Regions from separate parts of the Paenibacillus sp. FSL H3-0469 genome, predicted to be linked through region 2. Evidence: riboswitches for the same ligand, from Rfam matches in the RefSeq annotation. Region 2 holds a riboswitch; each other region holds the start of a gene.
The links. A riboswitch is a leader RNA that binds a small molecule or an ion and turns the genes downstream of it on or off. The one in region 2 is predicted to bind thiamine pyrophosphate.

Region 1 (3,545 bases), 2.0 Mb from region 2:
GCCTGATTCGTCAAACCGTTGAAGGACTCGGCAAGCTCGACATTCTGATCAACAACGCGGCAGAGCAGCATCCGCAGGATAAGATTGAGGACATTACGGCAGAGCAGCTGGAGCGTACGTTCCGGACGAATATTTTCTCCATGTTCTATCTGACCAAGGCAGCCATGCCTCATCTTAAAAAAGGTGCTACGATCATAAACACCACCTCCATCACGGCGTATCGCGGCAGCCCGCAGCTGCTGGACTATTCGTCCACCAAGGGAGCGATTCTCAGCTTCACCCGTTCGCTGTCGATGAATCTGGCCGATAAAGGCATCCGCGTGAACGCGGTAGCGCCTGGACCGATCTGGACCCCGCTGATTCCGTCAACCTTTGACGCGAAGAAGGTCAGTGAGTTCGGCGGCACCCAGCCGATGAAGCGCCCGGGACAGCCTGAAGAGCTGGCACCGGCTTATGTATACCTGGCCTCGGACGATTCCTCCTATGTGAGCGGACAGGTGATGCATGTGAACGGCGGCGAGGTTGTCAACGGCTGATGGGTGTAGAATAAGATCTGGATGCAGATTTGTGTGCAACATATAAATTCTATTTTTAAAAAAGCCTAACCGCTTGCCGGCAGGCTTTTTTTCTGCGCTTGTAACTATTACAATATATTTCCGTCTATTTAGTTAATTGGATATGAAAAGGGGATTGGGATGCTTAGAAAAAAAGGATTCATTCTATCTGCAGCGGGGATTTTTGTTTTTCTGGTAGTGTTCATTTACTTGACTCCTTTTGCAGGGAGACTTGTGGCAAATACAAGATTGGAAGGAAAGGCAAAAAGCATTGGGGTTAGAATTACACAGGAATCACCGCCGCTACCCCTTGTTACTTCCGGGAAAACCCAAATTCCGGTTACCCAAAGCAGCTATTGCTGGGGGAAATTAGGATGTGCGGATTATATAGGAGGACAATCCATGGTACAGGGGGTTACTCCCACTGTTATAGAACCTGAGGGGGGGATCCATGTTGCTTTTACTTATAAACCGGCACCCGGCGGGTTAACCGTTCAGCAATTTGCCGATGATAAAGAAGTGCAAATTCCATTGCAGAACGGCTCTTTTAATGCTCCAAAAGAACAAGGCGTTTATTACTATGGCATATCAGCATTCTGGACAACCGAGGATGGTAAATTTTCAGAAGGGAGTTCATCTGTGGTTTTTGTAATTGAAGTAAAATCTACGAAAGAATAGCCCTAAGAGGAATAATATGCTAATATACAACAAGCAAGACGAAACAACCGCATAGAACGATCACTAGGGGTGCCGCAAGGCTGAGACGGGCGTAGTTGCCTGGACCCTTTGAACCTGATCTGGTTTATACCAGCGTAGGGAAGTGGAGAACGAATATTGCAGCGGGGGTATACGGCAAGTGCCGGTATTCCTGTTTCTATTCCAGACTGCTTCCTTTACGGGGGGCGGTCTTTTTTGTGTTGTGGAGTGGTGCAGAGTGAGCTGGAACAGACGGGAGGGGAAGGTCGTTGTACGAAATTCATGCGGTCTCGGATGGGCGGCTACCGCCTGAAGCGCTGGCTGAATGGGCCGCGGCGGTGCATTCTATGGTGGATTATATCCAGCTCCGCGAAAAATCCATGCCCGCCCGCGAACTGCTGGCGGCGGCGCAGCAGATGCTTCAGGCCGGAGTACCGCCATCGAAGCTGGTCATTAATGATAGGATCGATGTTGCCCTGGCCGCCGGGGCAGGCGGTGTACAGTTAGCCTGGCATAGCCTCCCGCCAGCCGCAGTGCGCGGCCTTGCACCGGGCCTGCGGATCGGCAGATCGGTCCACTCGCAGGAAGAGGCGGCGGAAGCTGGAAGGCAGGGAGCAGACTTCTGCCTCTACGGGCATGTGTTCCCTACGGCCTGCAAGCCCGGACAGCAGGCACGCGGACTGGAGCAGCTGGCCGAGGCTGTCCGCTGGAACCGCATACCGCTGATTGCGCTCGGAGGGATTACCCCGGGCAATGCCGGAGCGGTGCTGGCCCAAGGGGCGGCTGGCATTGCTGTCATGTCGGGGATCTGCGGAGCTCCTGACCCGGTGGCAGCAGCCCGTGCTTATAGGGAAGCGGTTCACAGGGCGGCAGAGCAGTCTTGTAACCCATGATATGGATCAAGTAAAAGGCACAGCAGGAGGTGAACAGGCATGATTGTGACCGTTAACGGGACCCGCCAGAGGGTGGAAGAGAGCTGCCGGACGCTGGCGGATCTGCTGGCCCGGCCCGAGTGGGCCGGGAAGCTGGTCATTGTCGAGCTGAACGGCGAGCTTGCCGGAAGAGAGGTTTATGGCGATACGTTACTGAATGAAGGGGACCGGATTGAGCTGGTTCATTTTGTAGGCGGAGGCTGAACACAAAGACTTATCCCAGGAGGCGTTAAGATGCAAGATCCATTGATGATTGGCGGCGTGACTCTAACCAGCAGACTATTCATTGGCACCGGAAAATACAGCCGTAACACTCTTATTCCCGAGGTCATTACGCGCTCAGGCTCACAGGTCATTACCGTTGCCCTGCGCCGGGTGGACCCGGAGAGCAGTGACAATATTGTCAGCCATATTCCATCCCATATGACTTTACTGCCTAATACCTCTGGTGCGCGCACCGCAGAAGAGGCGGTACGTATTGCCCGGCTGGCGAGATCGGCGGGGCTGGGAAACTGGGTGAAGATTGAGGTCATCAATGACCAGAAATACTTGCTGCCGGATAACATGGAGACCATCCGGGCGACCGAGATCCTTGCAGCAGAGGGCTTCGTGGTGCTTCCGTACATGAGTCCTGATCTGTCCGCTGCCCTGCGGCTGAAGGCAGCGGGGGCTGCGGCTGTGATGCCGCTAGGGGCACCGATCGGGTCCAACCGCGGGCTGCAGACCAAGGAGCTGATCCGGATTCTGATCTCCGAGACGGATCTGCCGGTGATCGTGGATGCCGGAATCGGCAGACCGTCCGAGGCGGCTGAGGCGATGGAGATGGGCGCTGCTGCGGTCCTGCTCAATACAGCGATTGCCACCGCCTCAGATCCGCTGCTGATGGCAGAAGCCTTCCGTGATGCGGTATCCGCCGGGCGCAAAGCTTATCTCGCCGGACTGGGCCCTGTGGAGGAGACGGCGGCAGCCTCTTCACCGTTGACCGGATTCTTGGCCTGACAGATGGAATAGGGAGGAGAGGAACGGTTATGAGCTTTTATGAGACGATGGCCCGGCTGGAGCAGCTTCCTTACGGGACGCTATGGAGCCGTTATACGGCAGAGGATGTGAAGCGCGCGCTTCGTGCAGAGCAGGTGGATGAAGAAGGGCTGATGGCCCTGCTGTCACCGGCAGCGGAGCCTTATCTGGAGGAGATGGCACATAAGGCGCACCGGTTGACGCGTACGCATTTCGGCCATGTGATGCAGCTGTTTACCCCGATGTATCTTGCAGATTTCTGCGTGAATCACTGCACGTATTGCAGCTTCAGTTCTATCTATGATTTTCCGCGCAAAAAACTGACGCTGGAGGAGGTCGCCCGGGA
Region 2 (3,545 bases):
ATTTTGGGCAGCAGGCCGAACCCGAACCAGATAATCAGCAGCGGGGCCAGCGCAATGGAGGGCACATTCTGGCTGAGGATCAGCAGCGGATAGATCGCCCGCTTGACCCAGGGCAGCAGATGCAGCAGCAAGGCGGTGAGCAGGCCGATGCCTGTGCCGACCGGGAAGCCGATCAGGGTCAGCCGCAGCGTGGCGGCGGTGTGCTCCCAGATCCCGGAGGCATTGTTCTTCGACTCACGCGCGATATCTGCGGGGCTGGGCAGCTGGTAGGCTGGGATGTCGAACAGCATAACCGATAACTGCCATATCCCGACAAAAAAGAGGACCGCCACAAAGGGCGGCCACACTAGCTTCCAGGTGCTTCTCACGGCCGGTATTTCTCGGTCAGCTTATCCATGCTGATGCCGCCCGGATTATGGGCGATCTTGATCTGTGAGATGACACTCGGGCTGCCGGAGGCGATCAGCGCCTCATGCATGTCACGCACAATATCCAGCAGCTCGGACAGCTCGCCTTCCATCGTGGTCTCCAGCGGATTCACCTGATGCTTCACGCCTGATTTCTGAATGACCTCAATGGCCTTGTCCACATAAGGGATAGAATCCTCGTTGTTCGGTGTCTTGGGAATGACCTGAATGCTGAGCAATGTATTAGCCATGATGAATCCTTCCTCTCAAGTTAAGTATAAGATTCCCGCTATGCGGGTTGATTATGATTCCGGCAAAAATTCATTCGTAAACGTGCTCTCCGCATCCAGCGGCTTATCCAGCAGCTTCAGGCCGTACATCCAGTCGGCGTAATTCTTCCAGATTTCAAGCTTCTGCTCGCCCCAGCGCGGGGCGTCGTCCTTGTATTTCGGGCTAAGCCATTTCTGGCTGGCCAGCACCAGCTTGGGGTCCAGATCAGGTACAGCATCGGACAAGACCGTCGCGGCTTCTTCCGGGTTATCGATCGCGTACTGATATCCCTTGGACGTAGCCTTAAGGAAGGCCTTCACCACTTCAGGGTGCTGGGCGATTTCCTTCTCGCTAGTGGTTAGCACCGGGGTGTAGTAATCCAGCTGCGGAGCGTAATCCTTCAGATACAGCATATCCAGCGGCTCGCCGCGCAGCTCGGCCTCTACCCCGGTCCACGCATAGAAGATCCAGGCAAAGTCAATATCCCGCTTCACGGCTGTGAAAAAGTCCGCTTCGCCGATATTCACCAGCTTCACCTTGGAGACATCCCCGCCTTCGGGGTCCATGATGGCTTTCATGGCAGCCTGCTCCGCAGGGGAGCCCCAGCCTCCGTAGGTTTTGCCTTCGAAATCCTTCGGCGTCTTAATATTGCGGTCCTTCGGAGCCGCGAAACCGGAGGTATTATGCTGAATGATTGCAGCAATCGACACCAGCGGCACATCCTGCAGCCGGGCCAGGGTTAGGGCTTCCTGGGCACTTATGCCGAACTGAGCTTCGCCGGAAGTGACCATCGTATCGGACCCGGCAGCGCCAGGCTGTACAATCTGCACATCAAGACCTTCCTCCGCGTAATAGCCCAACTCCTTGGCAGCATACAGGCCGGTATGATTCGTGTTCGGTGTCCAGTCCAGGGCAATCTTGACCGGGGTCAGAGCCTTAGGTGCATCCGTGGGTGCGGCTGCGGTTGCATCAGGTGCAGCCGTGCTGTTCCCGGCAGCAGGTGCGCTGGCCCCCGCATTGCCGCTGTTGTTCCCTCCGCCACAGCCCGCTACGGTGAGCAGCAGCATGGAGCTGAGCAGTAGTGTGACTGTTTTTTTGACTCCCATTTCTCTTTCTCTCTCCTTCCAGCAACCCCTGGTCTTCAGAGCTTACAGAAACCTTATTCCTGTACATCCTTAGAATCAAAAAAGCGTCCCGATGATCGGGACGCCAGTGACTTGCGTGAGGGGACTTCAGCTGCAGTACCGCTTAAGGCACTGTGCCGAATGAAGATTCCTACGCTGGCATTATCCAGATCAGGTATAAGGGTCAGTATCTTGTGGGATACAATCTCAGCCGGCCAATTCCAGCACCCCTGGTTCTATAAAGTTCACAGGTATTGCTATGTTCTTACGGTGTATTATAGACGGCAGCCCCGCCGTTGTCCACCCTCTCTGTCTTAATCCTCCAGTTTGAGCGGCAGAGTCCAGGGACCTTTCCATATAAAAATGGGCTTCGAAAGTATAAAACGCAGCTTATCCGCGCCCGGCTCTGTAATCAGGTTAAGAGTCTTCATGACACGCGGTGTGCCTTCACTCTCCTCCCACCCAAAGGAATAAGGCTCCTTAGAGCCCGGATAGCTGACAGAGAAATGGGTAAGTGACTTTGCCCCCGCCGGGTTAAATTTCAAGTCTATATCTACATTGACCTCTGTCTCACTGCTGCGGGTGATGCGGGTGAAGTCTACCGGATATCCGGCGATCTCAGCAGTAATATCCAGCGTTCTGCTCTCTCCGATAGCGGGCAGCGGCAGGGTAACTTTCTGGGAGACGGCTTCCTGATCGGATACCTCGATGTAAGGGATGACGACTGTATAAGGATGTCCTCCGGCTTCCTTCTGTTCACGGAACAAGAGCTCAGAATAGTAGCCTATAGAGGATGGAGAGTGCTCGGTAGAGACTTTTACTCCTGCTGCATTCTCGACATAGGTGCCATTCCAGGGCATTAGCGGCTCTAGTGTATAAGAAGATGCAGCGGATGCGGTTTTCTGAAGAGCCGGGACCAGTTCAACACGGACAAGCCCATCACCCAGCCGTACCGGAAAAGCGGAAACCCGCACATCCTGCTGGACATCGCTGACCCCGAGCTGCTGCAGGTCATCGGCGGTCTGCGGCGGCCCCAGGACAAGCGGTCCAATGACCGTGCTATTAATGTATAAGGTTACCGCTTCTTCAGCCTGTAAAGTGAGATCATGGGGAAGAAGAGCGCTGTAGCTTGCATCCCAGTCGAGACCTCCAGAGGAAGTTCGCGAATTGAACATGAAGGTATAGCGGGTTCCTCCGATGTCTGCCTGAAATTCATTAATAATGCGAGTCTTCTGCCCCCGAAGATTAATGGTTGCGCGGTTCTCTTGCACAAGGATAGCGTTGACAGTCAGTTCACCCCGACCTACAGCAGCGGTGAAAGGCTTCTTCAGCACATATAACGGGCTGTCGGGACTATTCTCCACTACGGTGTGAAGGCCGGGCAAGAAGCTGAACACTTGCTTCAGGCCCGCCTGGACGCTGGGCGAAGTGAACACCAGCCCTGCGCCAAGCAGAAGGGCTGCGGCAACTCCGGTATAAGCCTGCCGGCGGCTTCTGCGGACGGAAGGCAAGCGGCGCTGTACGTCAGGAGCGGTCCCGGTCCGGGACAAGGTGCGCACTTTGATTCTGCTTATGGCTTCAAGCTCCTCTTCCGATGGAGCGGCTGATTGAGGCTCGGCGGTCAGCGTGTTCAAGGCCAGCTCCGCTTCACTGAACTCCAGCGCATCGAGCTGATCGAACAGCTCCTGCTCACCGGTGGTCAACTCTTTCTTCATGGCCTAAGTCCTCCTCTCTGTTTGGTTTA
Region 3 (3,545 bases), 320 kb from region 2:
GTTTGCCAAGGCGAAGGAATGTCTGAATGAGGTGCTGAAGCAGGACCCCGGCAATCTGCACGCTCTGTGCAATATGGCCATCTTCCTGCAGTATGCAGGGGACAAGGAGCAGCTTGAGACGCTGCTGGGGATGCTTGAAGCAACGGTGCCGTTCCATCAGGAGCATGTATTCAAAATGGCTACAACCATGGGTATCCTGGGCCGGCATACCGCCGCTTACAGCCATTTCCGCCGTCTGCTGAAGGATGAGGAGGTCGCCGGAGACGCCGGCCTGTATCATTACTGTGCGGCGGCGGCAAGCAATAGCGGAAGACATGATGAGGCGCTGCGCTACTGGAGACAGGCAGCCAAGCTGGACCCTGCTTCCGCTGTCCCGGCGTTCTTCCTGTCCCAGCTCCAGCAGGTCCGGGCAGAAGGCCATCCGATGCCTACTGTCAGCTATAATTATCAGCTGCCCTTCCAGGAGCAGCTGAAGCAGTGGAAGGGCAATACAGGCAGGTTCACTGAAGAAGTGCGGAATAATCCGCTGCTGCGCGCCTCGTTCTTCTGGGCGCTGCGCTACGGCGATTCCGCTACGAAGCTCCAGGTGACCGAGGCGCTTCGCTGGATTGAGGACGAGGAGATGTCCGAGGTGCTGCGCGGAGTTCTGGAGCAGGAGCCGCTGCAGGAGGACCGCCTGCAGGAGGCAGCATTGTTCAGCCTCCAGCGGCTGATCGGGGAGAACCTGAATGAAGCCGGCAGCTCGCCGGGTGAAGAGCAGGAGCCTGTGGCTGCTCCCGGACCCAAGGGGATACTGCCCGGAACCGGCGGCTTAACGCCGTCCACTACCCGTATTTGAAGCCATTGTTGTTCTAAGACACACACCACTTGTAAGGAGGCCAATGTAATGTACAAAACGATTGTAATCGGAACAGGCCCGGCCGGGCTGACTGCCGCGATTTATCTGGCGCGTGCGAACCTGAGCCCGCTGGTAATTGAAGGCTTGCAGCCGGGAGGACAGCTGACAACGACGACAGAAGTGGAGAACTTTCCAGGCTTCCCTGAAGGGATTCTGGGTCCTGACCTGATGGACAATATGCGCAAGCAGGCGGAACGCTTCGGCGCTGAATTCAAGAACGGCTGGGTGGAGTCGGTGGACTTCTCACAGCGCCCGTTCAAGGTAACCGTGGACGGGATGGGTGTACTGGAAGCAGAGTCGGTTATTATTTCAACCGGGGCTTCTGCAAGATATCTGGGCATCCCGGGCGAGCAGGAGAATGTGGGACGCGGGGTCAGCACCTGTGCGACCTGTGACGGCTTCTTTTTCCGTAATAAAAAGATTGTCGTCGTCGGCGGCGGAGACTCCGCCATGGAGGAAGCCAGCTTCCTGACCCGCTTTGCGTCCAGCGTAACGCTGGTTCACCGCCGTCCCGAGCTGCGTGCCTCGAAGATCATGCAGGACCGGGCGCGTGATAACAGCAAGGTAACCTGGGCTTTGAACCGCACCCCGGTGGAAGTAGCGGTAGGGGAGACCGGAGTGAAGGGTCTTACGGTGCTTAATAATGAGACAGGTCTGACAGAGCTGGTAGAGGCAGACGGTGTGTTCGTAGCCATTGGACACACGCCGAACACAGCCTTCTTGGGCGGGCAGATCAATACGGATGCTAATGGCTATATCGTGGTGAACCCGGGTACTACCGAGACCAATATCCCTGGTGTATTCGCCTGCGGCGATGTGCAGGATACCCGTTACCGTCAAGCGATATCAGCAGCGGGAACCGGCTGTATGGCCGCCATGGATGCCGAGAAGTTCCTGGAAGGCACGATGGTGCACGACTGGAGCGAATCGCTGGACAAATAACGGGTTTACAAGAATTACCCGCACAGGTAAAATGTATTTAATTAGATAAGATACCCACTAGGGGAGCCTGAATAGGCTGAGACGGGAAAATTGAATTTCCGGACCCTTGAACCTGATCTGGATTATACCAGCGTAGGAAAGTGGAGTCGGACTTTTTTTGAATACAGTCTTATTTGGCTGTTCCTTTAATAAAGCCGCTCCAGGTGGAGCGGCTTTTTGATTTGTAAGAATCTATAGATTCTTCAGCTCAGTCTGCTGCGTGAAATCTTATCTGACAAGCTCATTAGAGCCAATAGGAGGAGATTAGAATGCCAGAAATAATGAAGAACGGCGAGGTGGATCTGTCCGGATTCCCCGCCAGCCGTAAAGTGTATGTGGAGGGCTCACGCACGGATATCCGGGTTCCGATGCGGGAGATCAGCCTCAGCAGAACCGAAGGCGTTGCCGGGGAAGAGGAGAATGCTCCGCTGCGTGTCTATGACACAAGCGGTATTTATACGGATGCCGCGGAGGAGACGGACATTCGGAGAGGGCTGCCGCCGCACCGTTCAAGCTGGATCGCGGAGCGTGGTGATTCGGAGGAATACACCGGAAGGGCGGTCCGGCCGGAGGATAACGGAATCCGCAGAGAAGGGGCAGCTGCGGAAGCTTGTCCAGGACTGAGCAGGAATCCCCGGCGGGCCTATGCAGGCGGTAATGTGACCCAGCTGCATTATGCAAGGCAAGGGAGCATCACACCGGAAATGGAGTATATTGCGATCCGTGAGAATACCCGGCCGGAGTTCGTAAGGGATGAGGTGGCTGCGGGCCGTGCTATTATTCCGGCCAATATCAATCACCCGGAGAGCGAGCCGATGATTATCGGCCGTAACTTCCTGGTGAAGATCAATGCGAACATCGGAAATTCTGCGGTCACTTCTTCTATAGAAGAGGAAGTGGAGAAGATGCGCTGGGCAACCCGCTGGGGGGCTGACACCATTATGGATCTCTCCACCGGCTCCAAGATCCATACCACCCGGGAGTGGATTATCCGCAATTCTCCTGTGCCGGTCGGTACAGTGCCCTTATACCAGGCGCTGGAGAAGGTGAACGGCATTGCCGAGAACTTAACCTGGGAGCTCTACCGTGACACCCTGATTGAACAGGCAGAGCAGGGGGTGGATTACTTTACTATTCATGCAGGGGTGCTGCGGCGCTATATTCCGCTCACTGCCCGGAGAATGACCGGTATCGTCTCCCGGGGCGGATCGATTATGGCGGCCTGGTGCCTGGCCCATCAGCAGGAGAACTTCCTGTACACACACTTCGAAGACATATGTGAGATTATGAAGACATATGATGTGGCCTTCTCACTGGGGGATGGCCTGCGTCCCGGCTCTATCGCCGATGCCAATGACGAAGCTCAGTTCGCCGAGCTGGAGACGCTGGGAGAACTGACGCTACTAGCCTGGAAGCACGATGTTCAGGTCATGGTCGAAGGTCCGGGGCATGTGCCGCTGCACAAGATTAAGGAGAATATGGACAAGCAGCTTGAGATTTGCCGGGAGGCTCCTTTCTATACGCTCGGGCCGCTGACTACAGATATTGCACCCGGCTATGATCACATCACTTCAGCCATCGGAGCAGCGATGATCGGGGGGCTCGGAACAGCGATGCTGTGCTATGTTACCCCAAAGGAGCATTTAGGCCTGCCTGACAAGAATGA

Region 1: it holds a riboswitch for thiamine pyrophosphate, as region 2 does, so the genes downstream of both, NSS83_RS30435 (thiamine phosphate synthase) here and NSS83_RS21940 (ABC transporter substrate-binding protein) in region 2, are expected to answer to the same signal.
Region 3: it holds a riboswitch for thiamine pyrophosphate, as region 2 does, so the genes downstream of both, thiC (phosphomethylpyrimidine synthase ThiC) here and NSS83_RS21940 (ABC transporter substrate-binding protein) in region 2, are expected to answer to the same signal.

Annotation. Positions count from the first base shown of each region.
Region 1 is NZ_CP150302.1:7,004,594-7,008,138, forward strand. Features, by position in the region: gene NSS83_RS30425 (SDR family oxidoreductase) at 1-536, shown strand, start outside; gene NSS83_RS30430 (hypothetical protein) at 696-1,232, shown strand; TPP riboswitch at 1,288-1,390, shown strand; gene NSS83_RS30435 (thiamine phosphate synthase) at 1,520-2,143, shown strand; gene thiS (sulfur carrier protein ThiS) at 2,183-2,386, shown strand; gene NSS83_RS30445 (thiazole synthase) at 2,417-3,181, shown strand; gene thiH (2-iminoacetate synthase ThiH) at 3,211-3,545, shown strand, end outside.
Region 2 is NZ_CP150302.1:4,970,485-4,974,029, forward strand. Features, by position in the region: gene NSS83_RS21930 (ABC transporter permease) at 1-368, opposite strand, end outside; gene NSS83_RS21935 (MTH1187 family thiamine-binding protein) at 365-658, opposite strand; gene NSS83_RS21940 (ABC transporter substrate-binding protein) at 710-1,783, opposite strand; TPP riboswitch at 1,933-2,043, opposite strand; gene NSS83_RS21945 (hypothetical protein) at 2,116-3,516, opposite strand; gene NSS83_RS21950 (sigma-70 family RNA polymerase sigma factor) at 3,491-3,545, opposite strand, start outside.
Region 3 is NZ_CP150302.1:4,650,587-4,654,131, forward strand. Features, by position in the region: gene NSS83_RS20595 (tetratricopeptide repeat protein) at 1-838, shown strand, start outside; gene trxB (thioredoxin-disulfide reductase) at 887-1,840, shown strand; TPP riboswitch at 1,890-1,996, shown strand; gene thiC (phosphomethylpyrimidine synthase ThiC) at 2,149-3,545, shown strand, end outside.